DNA from 2 places in the Mesorhizobium sp. M7A.F.Ca.US.010.02.1.1 genome. Region 2 is predicted to be linked to the other one. Evidence: predicted binding sites of a transcription regulator. Region 2 holds the regulator's gene; the other holds the start of a gene.

Region 1 (11,185 bases), on a different contig from region 2:
GCGACCGGCGAGGATGTCAGCGCCGAGGATCTCGGCGGCGCCGATGTGCACACCAGGCTCTCCGGTGTTGCCGACCACTATGCGCTGGACGACGACCATGCGCTCGCCATCTGCCGCCGCGTCGTCAAAAACCTGAATCGGAACAAGACTGTAAGCCTAAACTTACAGAGATCGATTCCGCCGCTTCATCCGGCGGATGAACTCTACGGCATCGTGCCGACCGACCTGCGCCAGCCCTATGACGCACGCGAGGTGATTGCGCGCATCGTCGACGGTTCCGAATTCGACGAGTTCAAGCAGAATTACGGCACCACGCTGATCACCGGCTTTGCCCATCTCCATGGCATGCCGGTCGGCATCATCGCCAACAACGGCGTGCTGTTTTCCGAAAGCGCGCTGAAGGGGGCGCACTTCATCGAACTGTGCTGCCAGCGCAAGATCCCATTGGTCTTCCTGCAAAACATCACCGGCTTCATGGTCGGTCGAAAATATGAAGCAGGCGGCATCGCCAAGGACGGCGCCAAGCTGGTGATGGCCGTTGCCACCGCCCGCGTGCCAAAGGTGACGATCATCATCGGCGGTTCGTTCGGCGCCGGCAATTACGGCATGTGCGGCCGCGCCTATTCGCCGCGCTTCCTGTGGATGTGGCCGAACGCCCGCATCTCGGTGATGGGCGGCGAGCAAGCAGCAACGGTGCTTGCCATGGTCAAGCGCGAAGGCATCGAGCGCAAGGGCGGGGAATGGAGCGCCGAGGAAGAGGCGAAATTCAAGAAGCCGATCCTGATGAAATACGAGCATGAGGGCCATCCGCTCTATTCGTCCGCACGCCTCTGGGACGACGGCATCATCGACCCTGCGAGGACCCGCGACGTGCTGGCGCTCAGCCTGTCCGCTGCGCTCAACGCCGAAATCGAGGACACGCACTTCGGCGTGTTTCGGATGTGAGAATGGACGGTCAACTTCGACGGACAAACGGCGGAACTATACCAGCAGGCCGTTGCTGCCGTGCGAAAAGGCTGAACTGTATGGAACAACCGATTCATCAGCATAGGCGGCTTCGAATCTCAAACAGTGAACTGGCGGCGAGGCAAAATATTCGATACTGCTTATCCAGCATGGGGCAATGGGGACGGGCTGGAAATGAAACTGAAATATTGCCAGGGAACGGCTGCTTCGATACTTTCTGTATTTCTAATATTAACATCGACCGGCATCGGCTCGGCGGAATCGCTCGCGGGACGCAAGGGAGACGTGCGTTTTCCGCCGACCTTGGGTTCGGGCGAATGCAACGTTGCCTACAAGGGCTACGTCGCGGCGAGCGGCCATTCGGCCTACGCCACAACCTTTTATTCGCGTGTCGTCGACCTCTACATTGTCTGCGGGACGAAGCTCAACGCGCCGTCCCAGAAGGCGGCGGAAGAGACGGCGCTGCGCAATTGCCAGGCCGGCTTGACACGGTGGAAGCTCAAGACCGCGAGTGGCGGCTGCGCAATTTCGTCATCGAAATAGATACTACCGACCGCAAGGTAGAGCACTCCCTTGGTAAGGGAGAGGTCTACGCCGAGGGCTGGAATGGCTCGCTGGACAGTACCCCCCTCTGTCCTGCCGGACATCTCCCCCGCATGGGGGGAGATCGACTGTCGCTATCGCTTTCGCCAAATTCCAACATTGAAAGTTCGCAGCGAGGGCAAAGCTGCCAATCTCCCTCCTTGCGGGGGCCGGCAGGACAGAGAGGGGTGTTCAAGCGCCCTGCTTCCCATGGACTGCGAGCCTTACATGCGGAGGCTCCATGTTTGCCAAGATCCTGATTGCCAATCGCGGCGAGATCGCCTGTCGTGTCATCCGCACGGCTCGGAAACTGGGTGTGCGCACTGTCGCCGTCTATTCGGATGCCGACGCGAGATCCCTGCATGTCGAGATGGCCGACGAGGCGGTGCATATCGGCCCCTCGCCCGTCGGCGAAAGCTATCTGCGCGGTGACAAGATCATCGCCGCGGCCTTGACTACCGGCGCACAAGCCATTCATCCCGGCTACGGCTTCCTGTCGGAAAATCCCGATTTCGTCGACCAGGTGACGGCGGCGGGGCTCATTTTCATCGGCCCGTCGGCGGCCTCGATCCGTGCCATGGGGCTGAAGGACGCGGCCAAGCGTCTGATGGAAAAAGCCGGCGTTCCGGTCGTTCCGGGCTACCATGGCGAGGCGCAGGAGATCGTGCTACTTGCCTCCAAGGCACGCGAGATCGGCTATCCCGTGCTGATCAAGGCACGCGCTGGCGGCGGCGGCAAGGGTATGCGCCGGGTCGAGCATCCCGATGAGTTTTCCGAAGCGTTGTCCAGCGCGCGGCGCGAGGCGAAAGCTGCGTTCGGCGACGACCGTGTGCTGGTCGAAAAATATGTCGACAAGCCGCGCCATATCGAAGTGCAGGTGTTCGGCGACAATTTCGGCAACGCCGTGCACCTCTACGAGCGCGACTGCTCGGCGCAGCGCCGCCACCAGAAGGTGATCGAGGAATCGCCCGCGCCCGGCATGACCGAGGCTTTGCGCAAGGCGATGACGGATGCGGCGGTGAAGGCCGCCAAGGCGATCAATTATTCAGGCGCCGGCACCATCGAGTTCATCGTCGATGCCTCGCAAGGCCTGAAAGCCGACCGCTTCTGGTTCATGGAGATGAACACCCGTCTGCAGGTCGAGCACCCCGTCACCGAAATGGTGACCGGCACCGATCTGGTCGAGTGGCAGTTGCGGGTCGCCAGCGGCGAAAAGCTGCCGAAGACGCAAAGCGAGATCGCGCTTACCGGCCATGCCTTCGAGGCGCGCATCTATGCCGAGGACTCGGCAAAAGGTTTTCTGCCGGCAACGGGCACGCTGCATCATCTGAGATTTCCAGACGCGGCCCCGCAAGGCGCCACGATGCGCATCGAGACCGGCGTGCGGGCGGGTGACGCCATCTCGCCGTACTACGATCCGATGATCGCCAAGCTGGTCGTCCACGCCACGGACCGCCAGGCGGCTCTGGAAGCGCTTGGCGCGGCGCTATCCCGGACCGAGATCGCCGGCTCGACCGTCAACACCGCCTTTCTTGCCGCTCTCGCCGCCGATCCGGATTTCGCCGCAGGCGACGTCGACACCAGCCTGATCGCCAGGTACCAGACGGCGCTGACCGAGGTCGCGCCGCCAAGCGGAGAAACCATAGCCGCGGCCGCAGTCGCAGCCTCGGGGGCCGGAGCATCGCCGTTGTCAGACGATCCGTGGTCGTCGCTTGCCGGTTATGCCCATTTCCACAGCGTGGCGCGACGCACATGGTTGAAGTTCGGTGAAGACGATATCGCGGCGAAGGTTTCGGTGCGGCCGGATGGGCGCTTCCAGGTCGCGCTGGACAAGCCCTATGACGACACCAATTCGCATGATTTTCGCTCAACATCACGCCTCGCCCACTGGCCAGGCCACATCACCGTGTTCGAAGGCGCCGTTGGCTACACCTTCGCCGTGCCGGACCCGTTGGCACGGGCCGATGAGGCGGCGGCAAGCACCGGCAGCCTGCGCGCGCCGATGCCGGGACTGGTCAAACTGGTGCGCGTGGGAAAGGGCGATACGGTGATCAAGGGCCAGCCGCTGCTGATCCTCGAGGCGATGAAGATGGAGCACACCATCGCCGCGCCGCATGACGGCGTGATCGCCGAGATCGCCACCGAGGGCGCGCAGGTGACCGACGGGACGGTGCTGGTGCGGTTCGTCGGGGAACAAGCCGCCTCGACCGCTGTAGCCAGCTGACGGTTCGAAGGTAAAAAGAAAATGGCCGGGACGGACCCGGCCATTTCTCTACGCTACTTGGTCGCCAAGTCGGCGATTACTGCGCGATCGGCGCGTATTTGCCGTCATGCCACTGGTTGATGTCGTAGCTGGCATTCTTGAGATCGCCCTTCTCGTCGAAGGTGACATCACCGACAACGGTGCTGATCGGCGTGCCGTTCTTCAACGCTTCGGCAACCTTGGCCGGGTCGTCGCTGCCGGCACGCTTGATGCCTTCGGCGAATGCCTGGATGGTGGCGTATGAGAACAGCGTGAAGCCCTCCGGCACGAAACCGCCGGCCTTGATCTTCTCGACGGCAGCCTTGGCTTCCGGCTTTGCCTGCGGATCCGACGGGAAGACGAACATGGTGCCCTCGCCGGCCGGGCCAGCGACCTGCCAGAATTCCGGCGAGGCGATGGAGTCCGGCATGATCAGCTGGAACTTCAGGTTCTGTTCCGCCGATTGACGCAGGATCAGGCCAGCTTCAGGATGGTAGCCGCCGAAATAGACGACGTCGGCTTTCAAGTCCTTGAGCTTGGTGACGAGAGCCGAATAGTCCTTCTCGCCAGCGTTGATGCCGTCATAGTAGACCTCCTTGAGGCCGCCGGCATTCATCGTTGCCCTGACGGCGTCAGCCACGCCCTGTCCGTAGGCGCTCTTGTCGTGCAGGACGACGACATTCTTGCCGGCAAACTTCTTGGCGATCCATGGGCCGATGAAGGCGCCCTGCGCATCGTCACGCGTGTATAGGCGCATGATCGTCGGCCAGCCGGCCTTGGCTGCCGCATCGGTCAGCACCGGGTTTGACGAGGCCGGGCTCATCATCAAGGCGCCGGCTTCGGCATAGACGGCCGAGGCCGGAATGCTGGAACCCGAGCAGGCATGGCCGTCGATGAACTTGACGCCATCGGCGACGACGCGGTTGGCAACCGACACGGCCTGCTTGGGATCGCATTGGTCGTCTTCGATGCTCAGCTTGATCTGACGACCGTCGACACCGCCCGCGGCGTTGATCGCATCGGCGGCAGCCTGTGCGCCCTGCTTGAACTGATCGCCGATGGTGGCGAGCTGTCCGGTCATCGGGCCCACCACCGCAAAGGTGATGTCGTCTGCGAATGCGACCGGCGTGCTCAACATCAGGCCGAATATGGCCGCGTTCAAAATACTCAATTTTTTCATGATGGTAGAACTCCTCCACTCACGCGCGGCCGCCCCGGCCGCGCTTCTTCCAGAGAGGCCGGACAATTTCACCCTTCATTGAGCCTGTCTAGGCGCATTGGCGCCGCTCGATTGGGCCTGCAAGACGTCATCCACGCAAAAAGCCACGCCAGCCTTGTTCCGGCTGGTCGTGACTTTTTTTGCCCGTCGAGCAATCTCCGGGCGCTCTCGCGCCTAAGAATCCCGCTCGCCTTCCCCGTGTCGCGCACAGCTGAGCCTTGCGGCCTGCCGCGTTCTTTCTCTTGCCTTCGCGACCGTCTTGCGCGGCCTTCAATTTCGCCGGGTCTGGCCGTCTGTGCGGCCTTGATCCCGGAGCTTCCCTGTCTTCGATGGACCTGTCTGCGATTGGCAGATTTTAGTGCATGGTCATCCATTCGCGGGCTTCGCGAAGCGCCGTGGCGATCTCGACCTTCGACATGGCGGCCGACAGTTCCGAGCGCAGCTCGGCGGCGCGGGCCGAGCCCTTGATTGCGGCGATGTTGAACCATTTGTGGGCGGCAACGACATCGGTCTCGCAATCGCGGCCGGTCGCATACATCATGCCCAATTCGAAAAGGATGTCGGCCTGGGCAGTTGCTCCCATGGCGCCGAAACCTGCTTCAAGCATTTCAAAACGTGCCATTTCAATCCCCTGTTTTCCGGCCCCTGTCAGGCTTCCGAGAGCTGCCTTCTTTCGTCTTGCCGGCTGCTCTTCCGATGCTTTCGAGAATGCCGTGCAGGCTTGAATCCGCCGTTAAATGGCGTGCTTAATTTGAGGAAAACAAAGCTAAAACAAGAGGTAAACGCCGAAATTCGTTAAGGATACAAACCCAGCAATCCAGCCTGCTTGCGTCAAATTTGACGAGAGTTTTCTCACGCGGAGGCAAGACTTCGCTAACCACGGCAGACAAAGGCGATGCGCCGAACGTTTCATTTCGTCGTCGAGGAGGCGCTTTCAGGCGGCTTCAAAATCCCAAAGTCTTCCGCTACGGCACCGCTTTTGTTTTGCCGGGAGCTGGATTAGCTTACGTTTGCGTAAGCGGCAGACCGGCGAGGCGGAGCGTCCGGCCGGACATCCACAGGGAGGAAGACATGTTTCGAAAACTGAGCCTGGCCCTTGCGGCCACATTGATCGTGGCGGGTGCGGCATGGGCCGATCCGATCGAAGGCAATTGGAAGACGCAGGCCGGCGAAACCGCGGCCATCGCCGGCGGCGGCTCGTTTTCCATCACCCTCAGGTCCGGGAAATATGCCGGCAAGACCATCGGCTCGCTCAAGGCGACGGGCGACAACAAATATGCCGGCAACATCACCGATCCGGCAAACGACAAGACCTATTCGGGCAAGGCGACATTGTCGGGCAGCTCTCTCAAGATGAGCGGCTGCGTGCTCGGCGGACTGATCTGCAAGAGCCAGACCTGGCACAAGCTCTGATCGACCGCACCCTTACGACATGATGACGGGGCCTCGACGGGCCCCGTTTTCGTTTTGTCGACACATCCTGCGCCGGTGATGCTCGATACCCGCCGGCGGCTATCCAAACCGACGCCGGCGCCGTCGAAGCCCCGTCAACCATCTTGAACCGCAGATGAACGCCGGCATCAGAGCCGGTTCAGTTGCATCAGGGCATTCTCCGGCGTGTTGAAGGAGACCGACCCAATGCTTGCTCGCCGCTTCACCATCGTCTGCCTGCTGGTGAGCCTGTTTGGAATGTTCTTCGCCATCCTCGTCGCCGAAGCGGGCCGTCCGGCCCGCGCCTGGGACGAAGCCAGTTCCGGAACCTGCCGCCTCGCCTGCCCCACCCATCTTCGCAACTGAACAAAGAACCAAGACCTCGAAAAGAAAAGCTGAAACACCATGAACCGCATCGCCGCCAACGCTCTCAAGACCATTCGGCTTCTGCCGCGGGCGGCGCTTATCCTGGCGGTTCTGGCCGCTCCGGTTCTGGCCGTGCCGATGATGCGCTCCGATGCCGGCTCGACGATCGACGCACCTGCCCTGAAGAAGTCCGGCGTCGGCTTTGTGCTCCTGGTCAGCCTGCAGCGCGGTTGAAGAAAAACGGCGCTTTGGCCGCCTTCGGTCGCGACACCCCTCCCAAGTGCCGATCCAAGTCTCTATATTGAGCCATGGAAAAGCGAATCTACCCACAAGCCATCGAATCTGTCGTCATGCCGGAGCCTTTTGGCCGGCAAAGCTTTGATAGCGCCGAAAAAGCCGTCAAGGCACTGCAGGCGCTTTACGACCGCAACACCAAATTCCTGCGCGACTCCTTCGCAGAGCTGGCGGCAGCAGGCGGCGACAATGGCAAGCGCTACCGGGCCTTCTATCCGGAGATCGGCGTCACCACCAACTCATTCACCCAGATCGACTCGCGCCAGGCCTATGGCCATATGCCGACGCCTGGGCATTTTTCCACCACCATCACCCAGCCGGGCCTGTTCGAAAGCTACCTCGTCGAGCAGTTGCGCCTGATCATGCGCAATCATGGGGTTGCGGTCACGGTGTCGGAATCGACCACACCCATCCCGCTGCATTTCGCCTTCCTTGAAGGCACCCATGTCGACGGCGCGACGGCAGAGCGCATCAAGCGGCCGATCCGCGACCTGTTCGATGTGCCGGATCTCGATGGCACCGACGACCAGATCGCCAACGGCACCTTCGAAGTCGCCTTTGGCGAGCCGAGGCCTCTGGCGCCCTTCACGGCGCAGCGCATCGATTATTCGCTGCACCGGCTGTCGCACTATACGGCGACCACGCCGCAGCAGTTCCAGAACTTCGTACTGTTCACCAACTATCAGTTCTACATCGACGAGTTCGTCGCCCGCGCCCGCGACCTGATGGCCAATGGCGGCGGCGGATACACGGAGTTCGTCGAGCCGGGCAATGTCATCACCAAGAGCGGGCAAAGCGCGCCCAGCGAAGGCGTTGCACCGCCGCGCCTGCCGCAGATGCCGGCCTATCACCTGAAGAAATCGGGACATGGCGGCATCACCATGGTGAATATCGGCGTCGGGCCTTCCAACGCCAAGACCATCACCGACCATATTGCGGTGCTGAGGCCGCATGCCTGGGTGATGCTCGGCCACTGTGCCGGCCTGCGCAACACCCAAGCGCTGGGCGACTATGTGCTGGCGCATGCCTATGTGCGCGAGGACCATGTGCTGGACGACGATCTTCCGGTCTGGGTGCCGATCCCGCCGCTGGCCGAGATCCAGGTGGCGTTGCAGGAAGCCGTCGCCGAAGTCACCGGCCTTACCGGCTACGACCTGAAGCGCATCATGCGCACGGGCACCGTCGCCACCATCGACAATCGCAACTGGGAACTGCGCGACCAGCGTGGCCCGGTCCAGCGTCTGTCGCAATCTCGCGCCATCGCACTCGACATGGAATCGGCGACCATCGCCGCCAATGGCTTCCGCTTCCGCGTTCCCTACGGCACGCTGCTGTGCGTTTCGGACAAACCGCTGCATGGCGAGTTGAAGCTGCCCGGCATGGCGACCGAATTCTACAAGCGCCAGGTGGCGCAGCACCTGACCATCGGCATCAGGGCGATGGAGAAGCTCGCGGAAATGCCGATGGAGCGGTTGCATTCGCGCAAGCTCAGAAGTTTTTCGGAAACGGCGTTCCAGTAGGCCGGTTCCACGCATCGCATGGGCATTTCGTCATCTTGATTGGGCCGCATTTCTGCCGATAAGCAGACGGCATGGAGAGAGCGAGCTTCGGGACATTGCTGATGTCGGTTGCATTCCTGGCAATGCTGGCCTGTTCGATCGCGCTGGTGGCCGGGTTTTTCGGAACGCTGCATCCGGCCTTCGATTCCTTCTCGCATTTCCGCGTCCACCTTGCCGTGCTGATGGCGCTTTGCGCGTTGCCGCTGCTGGCCACGACATTTCGTCTGCAAGCGGCCGTGGCACTGCTTTTTGCCGTGGCGGCCTTCGCCACCACTTCCGGCTCGCTGTCCTTCTCCCGCCTGTGGCCGGTTCAGGCCGCCTATGAAGCCAAGAACGAAGACCGGGCGATCTACAAGCTGCTGCAGATGAACCTGCGCTACGACAATCCAACGCCGAAGAAGGTGCTGTCGCTGATCGGCCGGACCAGTCCCGACGTGATCACCCTGGACGAGGTATCGGCGATGTGGGCGACCGAGCTTGGCTATATCAGCAGCGCCTATCCATACCGGATCCTCTGTCCCTATCCCAACGGCATATTCGGCGTCGCGCTGCTTTCGCGGCGGCCCTTTGCCGCCGGCACCGAGGCGCGTTGCGAAAGGCGCGGCGCCATGGCGACAGCGACCGTCGACTTCGGCGGCATCGACGTGGATGTCGCCGCGATCCATCTCAGTTGGCCGTGGCCACGCGAGCAGTACTGGCAGATCGGCGAGTTGACGGAGCCGCTTTCCGCGCTCGGCGAGACGGCCATCATGGCGGGCGACTGCAATGCCGCGCCGTGGAGTGCCGCCGTGCGGCGGGTCGCGGCGCTTGGCGGGCTGACCGTGATGCCGTCCGCCGATCCGACCTGGATCCCCATCAAGCTGCCGGACTTGCTGCGGCGCTTCGCCGGCCTGCCGATCGACCAGGTTTTCAGCAAGGGCGGCGTGACCATCCATTCCGCGACACGGCTGGAGGACACGGGCTCGGATCACCTTCCGGTCCTGGTGGAGTTCTCACTCAGGCTGAACCAGCAAAAGCCGCTTGATGAACATGAAACCGCGACCGCGGCCATAAGCCAGACCGATAAGACGCCAGGCTGAAGGATCAGGGCCTGACCAAAGCGATGACGAGATGCTGGACGTGGCCGCCATCGCGATGCTCGCGCGCATCGAAAGCGAGCTGCTTGGCCTCATATGCGGCATTGGTGGCCTTGATACGTCGCTGTGCCTCGCGACGTGTCTTGTAGCAGAACCGGTCGTCGGCAATCCTGAGGCCGGAGATCGATCTTTCCGTGGCCCGCATCATCTCCCTGGCGATGCGGCCGTGGGTTTCCTCATGGGCGCGGACGCCGGCGAAGAACCGCGTCCAGCGCTTCCGGAGCGTCGGCGTGGTGGCCGAGGCGACACGCGGAAACGTATAGAAGAGATTGAGCGTGCCGTTGGCACGCCGCAAGCGGCAAACGCCATTGTCCTGGCTGGTGTCAAGGTCCCAATCCACCGCGTAGCCGGTCAGCGCGATGGCATGCGTCATGAAGCCGTGCTTCGGCCCCTTGCGGTCCATAGCCTGCATCAGCGCCAGCCCCGTGTTGCCGGTGATGTCGTAGGTCCGCGTCTTGACCACCACCCTGGTGCCGGCCGAGGCCGCCGAAGCCAAACCGAACAGCGCACCGATCGCCACAAGGCATGCCAGAACCGCCAGGCGCATTGGCCATCTCCTTATCGTCAAGGAATGGAACCATAAGCGTGCGGCAGTTTCAACAGTCCTAATGTTTCACATGCCACGGGAGACCCCGAGCCGTCGTCGGGGTCTTTGCACGCTGTGGCCGGCGCGGGCCTACATGCCCTGGTAGACCGGGCCTTCTCCGCCTTGCGGCGGCACCCAGTTGATGTTCTGGTTCGGGTCCTTGATGTCGCATGTCTTGCAGTGGACGCAGTTCTGCGCGTTGATGACGAAGCGCACATCCTTGGCCGTGGGATCGGCGGCGGCATTGCCATCCTTGTCGACCCACTCGTAAACCCCGGCCGGACAGTAGCGCGTCGAGGGGCCCGCAAAGACATCGTGCTCGGACCGCTTCTGCAGTTCCATGTCGCCTACAAGCAGGTGGACCGGCTCGTTTTCCTCGTGATTGGTGTTGGACAGGAACACTGAGGACAGCCTGTCGAAGGTCAGCACGCCATCGGGCTTCGGATAGGCGATCTTCTTGTGCTGGGCGGCAGGCTCGAGCGTCGCATAGTCGGCCTTGCCATGCTTCAGCGTGCCGAAGGGCGAGACACCGAACAGCGTGTTCAGCCACATGTCGAGGCCGCCGAGGCCGACACCGACGATCGTGCCGAAGCGCGACCACAGCGGCTTGACGTTGCGCACCTTCTTCAAATCCTTGCCGATGTCGGTCGCGCGCCAGGCTTCCTCGTAGGAAGCGAGTTCGTCGTTGGCGCGCCCGGCACCGATCGCCTCTGCGACATGCTCGGCCGCCAGCATGCCGGACAGCACGGCATTGTGCGAGCCCTTGATGCGCGGCACGTTGACGAAGCCCGCCGCACATCCCAT
Region 2 (11,185 bases):
TGACCGACAGGCTGGTCGAAAAAGGTCTCGGCGACCACACCGCCCTGATCGGCAATGGCCGCCGCCGCACCTACAAGGAACTGTCCGACTGGACGAACAGGCTGGCCCACGCGCTGGTCGAGAATTACGGAGTCAAGCCGGGCAACCGGGTGCTGATCCGCTCGGCCAACAACCCCGCCATGGTCGCCTGCTGGCTGGCCGCCACCAAGGTCGGTGCCGTGGTCGTCAACACCATGCCGATGCTGCGCGCCGGCGAACTCGCCAAGATCGTCGACAAGGCCGAGATCACCGTTGCGCTCTGCGACACCAGGCTGATGGACGAGATGACCGTGTGCGCCAAGGACAGCGCATTCCTCAGGCAGGTCATCGGTTTCGACGGCACCGCCAACCATGATGCTGAACTCGATCGCGCCGCGCTCGACAAGCCGGTGACGTTCACCGCAGTCGACACGGGCCGCGACGATGTCGCCCTGCTCGGCTTCACCTCGGGCACGACAGGCGTTCCGAAGGCGACGATGCATTTCCACCGCGACCTCCTGATCATTGCCGACGCCTATGCACGCGAAATCCTGGAGGTGACGGCGGACGACATCTTCGTCGGCTCGCCGCCGCTGGCCTTCACCTTCGGCCTTGGCGGGCTCGCTATCTTTCCCCTGCGCTTCGGTGCGGCGGCGACGCTGCTGGAGCAGGCGACGCCACCCAACATGATCCACATCATCGAGACCTACAAAGCGACGATCTCCTTCACCGCGCCGACTGCCTACCGCGCCATGCTGAAGGCCATGGATGAAGGTGCCGACCTGTCGTCGCTGCGCGTCGCCGTTTCGGCCGGCGAAACCTTGCCCGCCCCGGTTTTCGAAGAGTGGACGAAAAAGACCGGCAAGCCGATCCTCGACGGCATCGGCGCCACCGAAATGCTGCACATCTTCATCTCCAACCGCTTCGATGACATGAGGCCTGCGTCGACCGGCAAGCCGGTGGGCGGCTATGAGGCGCGCATCGTCGATGACGAGATGCGCGAGGTGCCGCGCGGCACGACCGGCAGGCTGGCGGTGCGCGGCCCGACCGGCTGCCGCTACATGGCCGATGACAGGCAGAAGGAATATGTGCGCGACGGCTGGAACCTCACCGGCGACACCTTCACGCAGGACGAGGACGGCTTCTTCCATTTCGCCGCACGCTCCGACGACATGATCGTCAGCGCCGGCTACAACATCGCCGGTCCCGAGGTCGAGGCGGCGCTGCTGGCGCATCCGGACGTCGCCGAATGCGCGGTGATCGGTGCAGAGGACGCCGAACGCGGCCAGATCGTCGAGGCGCATGTCGTGCTGGTGCAGGGCGTCGCGCCCGACGCCCTCACCACCAAGCGCCTGCAGGACCATGTCAAGGCAACGATCGCGCCCTATAAATATCCGCGATCGGTAAAATTCATCGCCGCTCTGCCCAAGACCCAGACCGGAAAGATCCAGCGCTTCCGGCTGCGCACGGAGAAAATCAATTGAGCCAACCGTACGATCCGGCGTCCGAAGGCGCCCAGATGTCGTTCAAGGAGCGCATGTCCTACAGCGACTACCTGCACCTGGAGAAAGTGCTGGAGGCCCAGACGCCGCTGTCATCGGCGCATGACGAGATGCTGTTCATCATCCAGCATCAGACCTCCGAGCTCTGGATGAAGCTTGCTCTGCACGAGATTGGCGCCGCGATCCGTTCCATCCGCGCCGACCGGCTCGAGCCGAGCTTCAAGATGCTGTCGCGCGTTGCGCGCATCTTCGAGCAGCTGAACAATGCCTGGGACGTGCTGCGGACGATGACGCCCAGCGAATACACCGAGTTCCGCGACGCGCTCGGCCAGTCCTCGGGTTTCCAGTCCTGGCAGTATCGCGCCATCGAGTTCATGGCCGGCAACCGAAACCTGGCAATGCTCGGGCCGCACAAGCATCGGCCCGACCTGAGCGGGAAGCTGGAAGCGATCCTGGCCGAGCCGTCGCTCTATGACGAGGCTCTGCTGCTTTTGGCGCGCAACGGATTCGACATCGGTGCCGATGCCAGGCGCACGGACTGGCGTGAGACGCGAACCGAGAATGAAGAGGTGCTGGTCGCCTGGCAGACCATCTACCGCGATCCGCAGCGCTACTGGATGTTCTACGAACTGGCCGAGAAGCTGGTCGACTTCGAGGACTACTTCCGCCGCTGGCGCTTCAACCACGTCACCACGGTGGAGCGCATCATCGGCCTGAAACGCGGCACCGGCGGCACGTCGGGTGCTTCGTATCTGAAGAAAATGCTCGAGGTCGTGCTGTTCCCGGAGCTGTGGACGGTCCGCACCCGGCTCTGACGTCGAAATGAAAACAGGCACACCGAGGGGACGCGCTGTGGCGGAAAACCCTTCGCGAACAACCGGGGACTGACCGACCATGAGTGGAATTCCTGATCTCGCCGCAGTCGAAGCGATGGATGCCACGGATCCGCTGCGGGCCATGCGCGACCGTTTCATTCTGCCGGAGGGGATGATCTATCTCGACGGCAATTCACTGGGGGCAGCGTCTCATGCCGTTTTCAGCGAGCTGCAGCAGGCGGCGACCCAAGAATGGGCCCAGGATCTCATCCGAGCTTGGAACACGGCCGGATGGTTCGAGATGCCAATCGAACTCGGCGACCAGCTCGGACGCCTGATAGGAGCCGCGGCCGGCCAGACCGTTGTCTGCGACACGACATCGACCAACATCTACAAGGTGCTGCACGCGGCGATGGAGATGCGGCCCGGCCGGTCGGCCATCGTCGCCGAAGGTGACAGTTTTCCCACCGACCTGTACATCGCCGAAGGCGTGGCCTCGACCCGGGATGGCGTCCTGCTGCGCCTCGCGGGTGTCGACGCGCCGACCATCGAAGAGCTGATCGACGAAAACGTCGCGGTGGTGCTGGTCAATCACGTCAATTACAAATCGGGTGAACTGCGCGACATGGCGGCGCTGACGCGCAAAGCTCATGCGGCCGGAGCGCTGATCGTCTGGGATCTTTGCCACACCGCCGGCGCCCTGCCCGTCGAGCTCGATCACGCAAATGCCGATTTCGCCATCGGCTGCACCTACAAGTACCTCAACGGCGGTCCGGGCGCACCGGCCTTCATCTATGCCGCGCAGCGCCACCACGGCGATATCAGCCAGCCGCTCAGCGGCTGGTGCGGCCATGCGCGGCCCTTTGCCTTCGAACGGGGTTATGTTGCCGGCACCGGCATCCGCCGCTTTTTGTGCGGCACTCAGCCGATCCTGTCGATGCGGGCGCTCAAAGGCGCGCTTGCCATCTGGAATGACGTCGACATGGCGGCATTGCGAAAGAAGAGTGTCGCGTTGACAGAACTGTTCATCCAGCTCGTCGAAGCCAGGTGCGGCGCCTACGGTCTCACGCTGGAGACCACCCGCGACGCGACCAGGCGCGGCAGCCAGGTGTCGTTCCTTCACGATCACGGCTATCAAATCATGCGGGCGCTGATCGAGCGCGGCGTCATCGGTGATTTTCGTGCGCCATCGACCATCCGTTTCGGCTTCACGCCGCTCTATGTCGGCTACAAGGATGTGTGGCTGGCGGTTGAGGTGCTGGAGGATATTCTGCGCACGGGCGCATGGAAGGACCGCCGTTTCGCGGTCAAGGAAGCCGTTACCTGACGCAACGATCCCCGCGATCCACCGCCGCCGCCCTCACTGCCTGGCAGATGACGGAGGGCTGAATTTCCAGCCACAAATGCCAACAGACGTTGGCGTTTTGGCTCCGTTTCGTTCACGGCAAACGAACGTCCCGAAGATTGATATCGTCCTTTGTGGAGGTCGATAGACTGATAATGCCAAGCCTTGGGTCGAGGATGAGCCACAGGTCATTAACCATAATAATTTCAATGTGAGCAGGCGCATCGCCGTGCCTAGCGCCTGTTGATCGCGACCCGCTGGCAAGCGCCAAATAATTTCAGCAGCCTTAACAAATTCATTAAACTTTAAACGGTTGCAGAACACAACTGGAACAGATAGGGTTTGTTCTGGGTTTGTTTTTCGATTCTGGTTTCAGGTAACCTGGGGGCCGCCATGCTGACGCGCAAGCAACATGAACTGCTGATGTTCATCCATGAACGCCTGAAGGAGAGCGGCATTCCGCCATCCTTCGACGAGATGAAGGAGGCGCTTGACCTTGCCTCCAAATCCGGGATTCATCGGCTGATCACCGCACTTGAGGAGCGCGGCTTTATTCGCCGGTTGCCCAACCGGGCACGCGCGCTGGAAGTGCTGCGATTGCCGGACTCGATCGCGCCCGGTCTCAACGCGGCAAAGAAGTTTTCGCCAAGCGTCATCCAGGGCAGTCTCGGTCAGGGTGGCGCCCTTGGCCGGCAGATCAAGCCGGCGCCTTCGCGGATGCCCTCGCCCGGCAATGATGACGATGCGGTCTCCGCCGTGTCGATCCCGGTCATGGGCCGTATCGCCGCCGGTGTGCCGATCGATGCCATCCAGCATCAGACGCATTCGATCTCGGTGCCGCCGGATATGATCATGGGCGGCGCCCACTATGCGCTGGAGGTCAAGGGTGACTCGATGATCGAGGCCGGCATCTTCGATGGCGACACCGTCATAATCCGCAACGCCGACACCGCCCAGCCAGGCGAGATCATCGTGGCGCTGGTCGATGAAGAGGAAGCGACGCTGAAGCGGTTCCGCCGCAAGGGCGCTTCGATTGCTCTCGAAGCCGCCAATCCGGCCTATGAAACCCGTATTTTCGGCCCGGACAGGGTCAAGGTGCAAGGCAAGCTCGTCGGCCTGATCCGCCGCTACTGAGGCGGCTGTGGGTTGGCCGCTGGCTTCTCCGGTTTCTTGAAGGGTGCCAGCCCCCTTGCCTCACGAGAGTATTTGCGTTGCGTGTGCCAGGGCCGATATGGGCTGTCCACCGCGAAGCTGATCGTCGCCGGCGTGGTCGCCGATTGGCGATCGAAGAAGACCGCGGCACTGCCTTTGCGAGCCAGTTGCCGCTTGGTGATGACGAGAACCAGCGGATTGTGACAGGCGTCATACGCGGTGGCGTCATTGATGACGATCAGCTCGGCGAAGCCGCAGGCTTTCCAGGCGTCCTTGCGGTCCTCGACATAGGCAATGATCGCACCGGACATGTGCCTGGCCACGCAAACGCCTGAGGAGCAATAGAACGGCGATCCCAGCGGCAGATCAACGGCATCCGCGACATCGAATTGCCCATCGCTGTTGTCGAACACCTCTGGCACGACGATGGTTTCTGATGTCAGGGCGCGTTTCCAGTTGTCGACGGTGAATTCGTTCGGCCGTTCCCGGCTGACGGCAAGCTCGCCGCCACCGATCGGCAACGCCACCAGCCGGGCGTCTTCCGAGATTAGCACATCCGGCGTGCGCGTATCCGAGACGGTCAGCAAGCCTGCCAGCGCGAATGGCAGAGCAGCGAGCCGCAGCCAAGTTGTCGCCATTGTCGCGATGACCAGGGCAATTGCCACCAACAGGACCGACTGCTGCGAAATCAGCCCGACCCCATCGACAGGCGAACGCTCGGAGATCCAGCCTGATATGGCAATCATCATCGTCAGGCCCTTACCCATCAGGTAGAGAGCCGGCCAATCCAATCCGAAAGGCATCAACAGCGCGCTGGCGACGGCCAGGAACATGACGACGGTGACGATCGGCATTACCGCGAGATTGGCAAACAGGCTGAGCGGCGAGACACGCTGAAAATGCCAGATGGCAAACAGCGTCGTCGCGCTTCCCGCGATGATCGAGGTCATGGCAAGGCCGGTTGCCGCCAGCAGGAATTTTCGCGTCAGGAAACCGGGCACGGATCGCTTTGGCGGCGGCGGTCTTGCTTTTCCCGCGCGGTGATCCGCCCAGCCGGCATAGGCGCCGACCAGAGCCGCGGTCGCGGCGAACGACATCTGAAAACTCGGGCCGACCACCTCATGCGGCGACACCACGATGACGGCGATCGCCGAGATCGCCAGATTGCGCATGGTGAGTGCTGCTCGATCGAACAGCACGGCAATCAGCATCACCGCCAGCATGATGAAGCTGCGCTCGGCGGCAACGACGACTCCAGAGATGATGAGATAGGCCGCGATCGAGAACAGCGCGGCGGCAGCGGCATACTTCTTGACCGGGCGACGCGCGGAAAAGTCGGGAAACAAGGCGAAGGCGCCGCGCAGCAATCCCATGATGGTGCCCGCGACCAGCGCCATATGCAGTCCCGAAATGGAGATGATGTGGTAGATGCCGGTACGTCGCATCGCCTCATTGATCTCATCGGGAATGCCGGCGCGCACGCCGACGATGAGCGCCGCGGCGATCTCGCCTTCGGCGCCGCCGACGCTGGCCCTGATATGGTCGGCGATGCCTTCACGGGCTTTTTCCACGCTAGAGGAAATTCGGGCCGACAGCGGCATGTCGCCATCGTCGCTAACGACAAGCTTTGGATTGCCGAGAAAGAATCCGCTGCCGCCGATGCCGGCAAAATAGCTGTCGAAGGAGAAGTCATAGCTGTCCGGCCGCACCGGCCCGGTCGGCGGCAAGAGCTTGGCATATCCGGTGATGAGGGAGCCGGCGGTCACGTCAGCCGGGATCTTGCGTGCCGAAAGCCGCACCCGTTCCGGCGCATAGCGCAGTTTCGGTCTTGCGGTCGATGTCACGTCGATGGTCAGCCGGATACGGCCGGTTTCCATCCGGTCGAGCGAGACGACGCGGCCGGTGACTTGCGTCGAAATTTCCGAGCCCAACATTTGTGTGCCCGCACGCCACGTCTCGACCTTGGCAGCAAGCAGTCCTAGGGCGCACAAAAGTGCCGCCATGAAACACAGATGGGTCTTTGGCCATGAGCGCGAGACCAGCGCACAGATCCCCGTCAGAATGACAACCGCGACAGGTCTCGCAAAGTCGGGTTCAGCCGTCAGCGAAAAATAGCCGATCGCTCCGATCGCCAGGCAGACCGGCACCAGCAGGAAGGCCACGCCCCGGTCGAGTTCCAGGCTCGCCGCCGTGTTCACGCTGTGGCGCAGGCGAGGCAGTGATGTCAGGCTGATTTGCCGGCGCACGCGAACGATCCTGCCGGTTTCGGCAACAGGAACAGAGGCGGCGACATGCGCTTGTAACGGCGCTTGGCCGGGATCCGGCAGGAGGGGCGACGGCAATGGCAGAGGCGCAAAGAGGGACCGTTCGCTGACGCCGATGGCAGCGTCCTCGCCCTGATCCGAGCCCCAGCCTCGTCCAGCCATCGGGTCTGCCCCTTGCGCCCTCGACACCCTATGCTACATGAACGCCGGGCGCGCGAAAGTCCGCGCAACCGCACCCGCTTCAGATGGTTTCCGAGAGTTCCATGTCCGACAAGGTCGTCACCCGTTTTGCCCCCTCGCCCACCGGCTATCTGCACATAGGCGGCGCGCGCACGGCGCTGTTCAACTGGCTGTATGCAAAGCACACTGGCGGCACGATGCTGCTGCGCATCGAAGACACCGACCGTGAACGCTCCAATGAAGCCGCGACGGCTGCCATCCTCGACGGGCTTTCCTGGCTTGGCCTGAGCTGGGACGGCGAGCCGGTGTCACAGTTCGAGCGTGCGCCGCGCCACCGCGAGGTGGCCGAGGAGCTCGTGCGCATGGGCATGGCCTATTATTGCTATGCCACGCCAGCCGAACTGGAGGCCATGCGCGAGGCTGCCAGAGCCAAGGGGCTGCCGCCCCGCTATGACGGCCGCTGGCGCGACCGCGACCCCTCTGAGGCGCCCGCAGGCGTCAAGGGCGCCATCCGCATCAAGGCGCCGACCGAAGGCGAGACCATCGTCCATGACCGTGTCCAGGGCGAGGTGCGCTTTCCCAACAAAGATCTCGATGACTTCATCATCCTGCGTTCTGACGGCAATCCCACTTACATGCATGCCGTCGTCGTCGATGATCATGATATGGGCGTCACCCATATCATTCGCGGCGACGATCATCTGACCAATGCCGCTCGCCAGACCGTGATCTACAACGCCATGGGCTGGGACGTGCCGTCCATGTCGCATATCCCCCTGATCCACGGCGCCGATGGCGCCAAGCTGTCGAAGCGGCACGGCGCGCTTGGCGTCGAGGCCTATCGCGCCATGGGTTACCTGCCGGAGGCGCTGCTCAACTACCTGGCGCGCCTTGGCTGGAGCCATGGCGACGACGAGATCATGTCGATCAAGGATATGATCTCGTGGTTCGACATCGGCGATGTCAACAAGGGCGCGGCGCGCTTCGACTTCGCCAAGCTGGAGGCGATCAACGGCGCGCATATGCGCCGCATGAGCGATGCCGAACTGTTCGACATCTTCATCGCCACCCTGCCCTATCTCGAAGGTGGCCCGGCGATCGCCGCGCGCCTGAACGACAGCACCAAGGCGCAGTTGCTGGCAGCGCTTCCGGGCCTGAAGGAGCGCGCCAAGACACTGGTCGAGCTCGTCGATGGCGCGGCCTTCCTGTTCGCCACGCGCCCCCTGCCGATCGACGACAAGGCGGCCCTTCTGCTTACCGACGATGCCCGCAAGATCCTGCGCAGTGCTCACGAAGCTTTGAACGGGCTTGCGGGTGATGCGGGTGACTGGACAGCCGCCTCGGCGGAGGCGGCGATCCGCGAGGTGGCAGCGGCCGGCAGTCACAAGCTCGGCGCGGTGGCCCAGCCTTTGCGCGCTGCGTTGACCGGCAAAAGCACCTCGCCGGGCGTGTTCGATGTGCTCGCCGTGCTCGGCCGCGAGGAAAGCCTGGCGCGCATCTCAGATCAAATCGATTAGGAGCAAACTGGCCCAAGAAGATTGGCATTGAAAGGCGGGTTTCGCAGTGCAACATTAGGCCTTGGCCCAATCTGGCACGCACCTCCTGAAATGCGGTGGCGAATACGCGCATTGCGGTGATTTTCGACGTGTCGCTCTGCAGAATTTTGCCTTTGCCGGCATGAGGAAACAAGAAGGAGTTTGCAATGACCGAAGCTGCGAAAAAAATGGATTTGGGCGGCAAGACCCAGGAGGCCACGGCAACGCTTGCATTCGCCGGCAAGACCCATGAATTCAAGGTGCGAAGTGGTTCGGTCGGGCCTGATGTCATCGATATCGCCTCGCTCTACTCAACCACCGGCGCCTTCACTTACGATCCCGGCTTCACCTCGACGGCAAGCTGCGAGTCCGAAATCACCTTCATCGACGGCGACGCCGGCATCCTCCTGCACCGCGGCTATCCGATCGACCAGTTGGCCGAACATGGCGATTTCCTCGAGGTCTGCTATCTCCTGCTCTACGGTGAATTGCCGACCAAGGCGCAGAAGGACGACTTCGACTATCGCGTGACGCGCCACACCATGGTGCATGAGCAGATGTCGCGCTTTTTCACCGGCTTCCGCCGCGACGCGCATCCGATGGCGGTGATGTGCGGCGTGGTCGGCGCGCTGTCGGCCTTCTACCACGACTCCACCGACATCTCCGACCCCTACCAGCGCATGGTTGCCTCCATGCGGCTGATCGCCAAGATGCCGACGATCGCGGCGATGGCCTACAAATACCACATCGGCCAGCCGTTCATTTACCCGAAGAACGAGCTCAACTTCGCCGCCAACTTCCTGCACATGTGCTTTGCCGTGCCGTGCGAGGAATACAAGATCAACCCGGTGCTGGCGCGCGCCATGGAGCGCATCTTCATTTTGCACGCCGACCACGAGCAGAACGCCTCGACCTCGACCGTTCGTCTCGCCGGCTCGTCGGGCGCCAACCCGTTTGCGTGCATCGCCGCCGGTATAGCCTGCCTGTGGGGACCGGCGCATGGCGGCGCCAATGAAGCGGCGCTCAACATGCTTGGCGAGATCGGCCATGTCGATCATATCCCCGAATTCATCGCCCGCGCCAAGGACAAGGACGACCCCTTCCGCTTGATGGGCTTTGGCCACCGCGTCTACAAGAACTACGATCCGCGCGCCAAGATCATGCAGAAGACGGCACATGAGGTTCTGGGCGAGCTCGGCATCAAGGACGATCCGCTGCTCGACATCGCCATGGAGCTGGAAAAGATCGCGCTGACCGATTCCTATTTCATCGAGAAGAAGCTCTACCCGAATGTCGACTTCTATTCCGGCATCACGCTGAAGGCGCTGGGCTTTCCCACCACCATGTTCACCGTGCTGTTCGCGGTCGCCCGCACCGTCGGCTGGATCGCCCAGTGGAAAGAGATGATCGAGGATCCGCGCCAGAAGATCGGCCGCCCGCGTCAGCTCTATACCGGCGCACCCGAGCGTGACTACGTGCCGATCGCCAAGCGGTGAATTGGGAGTAGGGATTGGGGATTGGGCAGTAGGCAGTAGGCAGTAGGCACGGTCAACTTCCCTACTCCCTACTGACTATTCCCTCTCTTGATATACCGCATCACCACCTGCGCGGCGATCTCGCCGGACGGTCTATCCGTCGCCATGCGCCGCGTGATCTCTGCAAATCCATTCTTCTGCCAGGCGCGCATGCCGCTGTCGGCGAACAGGGCTTCCAATTGCCGGGCCAGATTGTTCGGCTTGATGTAGCCGTCGTAGAATTCCGGAATAAGCGCTCGATCCGATATCAGATTGGGCAGCAGCGCCGACCAGACGGAAACGAGGTACGGCGCCAAGACGCGCGCGACCGGGTCGAGCCTGTAGCAGGAAATCATCGGCACGCCGGCCAGCGCCAGTTCCAGCGATACCGTCCCGGACGCGATCAGCGCCGCATCGGCTTTGCCGAAAGCCTGCCATTTGCGTTGGGGATCGACGATGATCTCAGGCTTTTCATCCCAGCGGTTGACGGAGGATTTGACGAGGTCGGCGACATGCGGAACGGTCGGCAGCAGCAGCCGTAGGCGGTGGCCACGCGCACGCAGAATCGACACCGTCTCGCCGAACGGGTCGAGCAGCCGCCGTACCTCGCCACGCCGCGAACCGGGCAGGACGAGCAGGGTCTTGACGCGATCAGGAGAAAGGTCGCGCGGCAGCTCCTGCGCCTTGGCTGCGGCCAGCAAGCCCGCATCGTGGGTCAGGCGATGCCCGACATAAGTGCCCGGTGGCCCGCCGAGCCGATCGAGCTCCTTGACCTCGAAAGGCAGGATGCAGAGGATGTGGTCGACATAGGGCTTCATCGCCACCGCCCTGCCCGGCCGCCACGCCCACACGCTCGGGCA

The links. The regulator LexA, encoded in region 2, represses DNA repair genes until DNA is damaged. The targets are predictions, from matches to a motif close to TGTTCNNNNTGTGTTCNG.
Region 1: a site for LexA is predicted at 5,766-5,783, ahead of EOA19_RS06095 (sel1 repeat family protein). Genes of this name have one in related genera too.

The regions. Positions count from the first base shown of each region.
Region 1 is NZ_RZRV01000004.1:231,500-242,684, reverse strand. It holds gene EOA19_RS06120 (carboxyl transferase domain-containing protein) at 1-945, shown strand, start outside; gene EOA19_RS06115 (hypothetical protein) at 1,141-1,509, shown strand; gene EOA19_RS06105 (acetyl/propionyl/methylcrotonyl-CoA carboxylase subunit alpha) at 1,790-3,772, shown strand; gene EOA19_RS06100 (ABC transporter substrate-binding protein) at 3,849-4,970, opposite strand; gene EOA19_RS06095 (sel1 repeat family protein) at 5,365-5,631, opposite strand; gene EOA19_RS06090 (DUF2147 domain-containing protein) at 6,081-6,422, shown strand; gene EOA19_RS35215 (hypothetical protein) at 6,648-6,806, shown strand; gene EOA19_RS06085 (hypothetical protein) at 6,846-7,040, shown strand; gene EOA19_RS06080 (AMP nucleosidase) at 7,157-8,620, shown strand; gene EOA19_RS06075 (endonuclease/exonuclease/phosphatase family protein) at 8,722-9,738, shown strand; gene EOA19_RS06070 (DUF922 domain-containing protein) at 9,743-10,342, opposite strand; gene EOA19_RS06065 (electron transfer flavoprotein-ubiquinone oxidoreductase) at 10,472-11,185, opposite strand, start outside.
Region 2 is NZ_RZRV01000008.1:170,620-181,804, reverse strand. It holds gene EOA19_RS11395 (AMP-binding protein) at 1-1,502, shown strand, start outside; gene kynA (tryptophan 2,3-dioxygenase) at 1,499-2,335, shown strand; gene kynU (kynureninase) at 2,415-3,662, shown strand; gene lexA (transcriptional repressor LexA) at 4,074-4,814, shown strand; gene EOA19_RS11375 (ComEC/Rec2 family competence protein) at 4,808-7,258, opposite strand; gene gltX (glutamate--tRNA ligase) at 7,360-8,793, shown strand; gene gltA (citrate synthase) at 8,979-10,307, shown strand; gene lpxB (lipid-A-disaccharide synthase) at 10,376-11,185, opposite strand, start outside.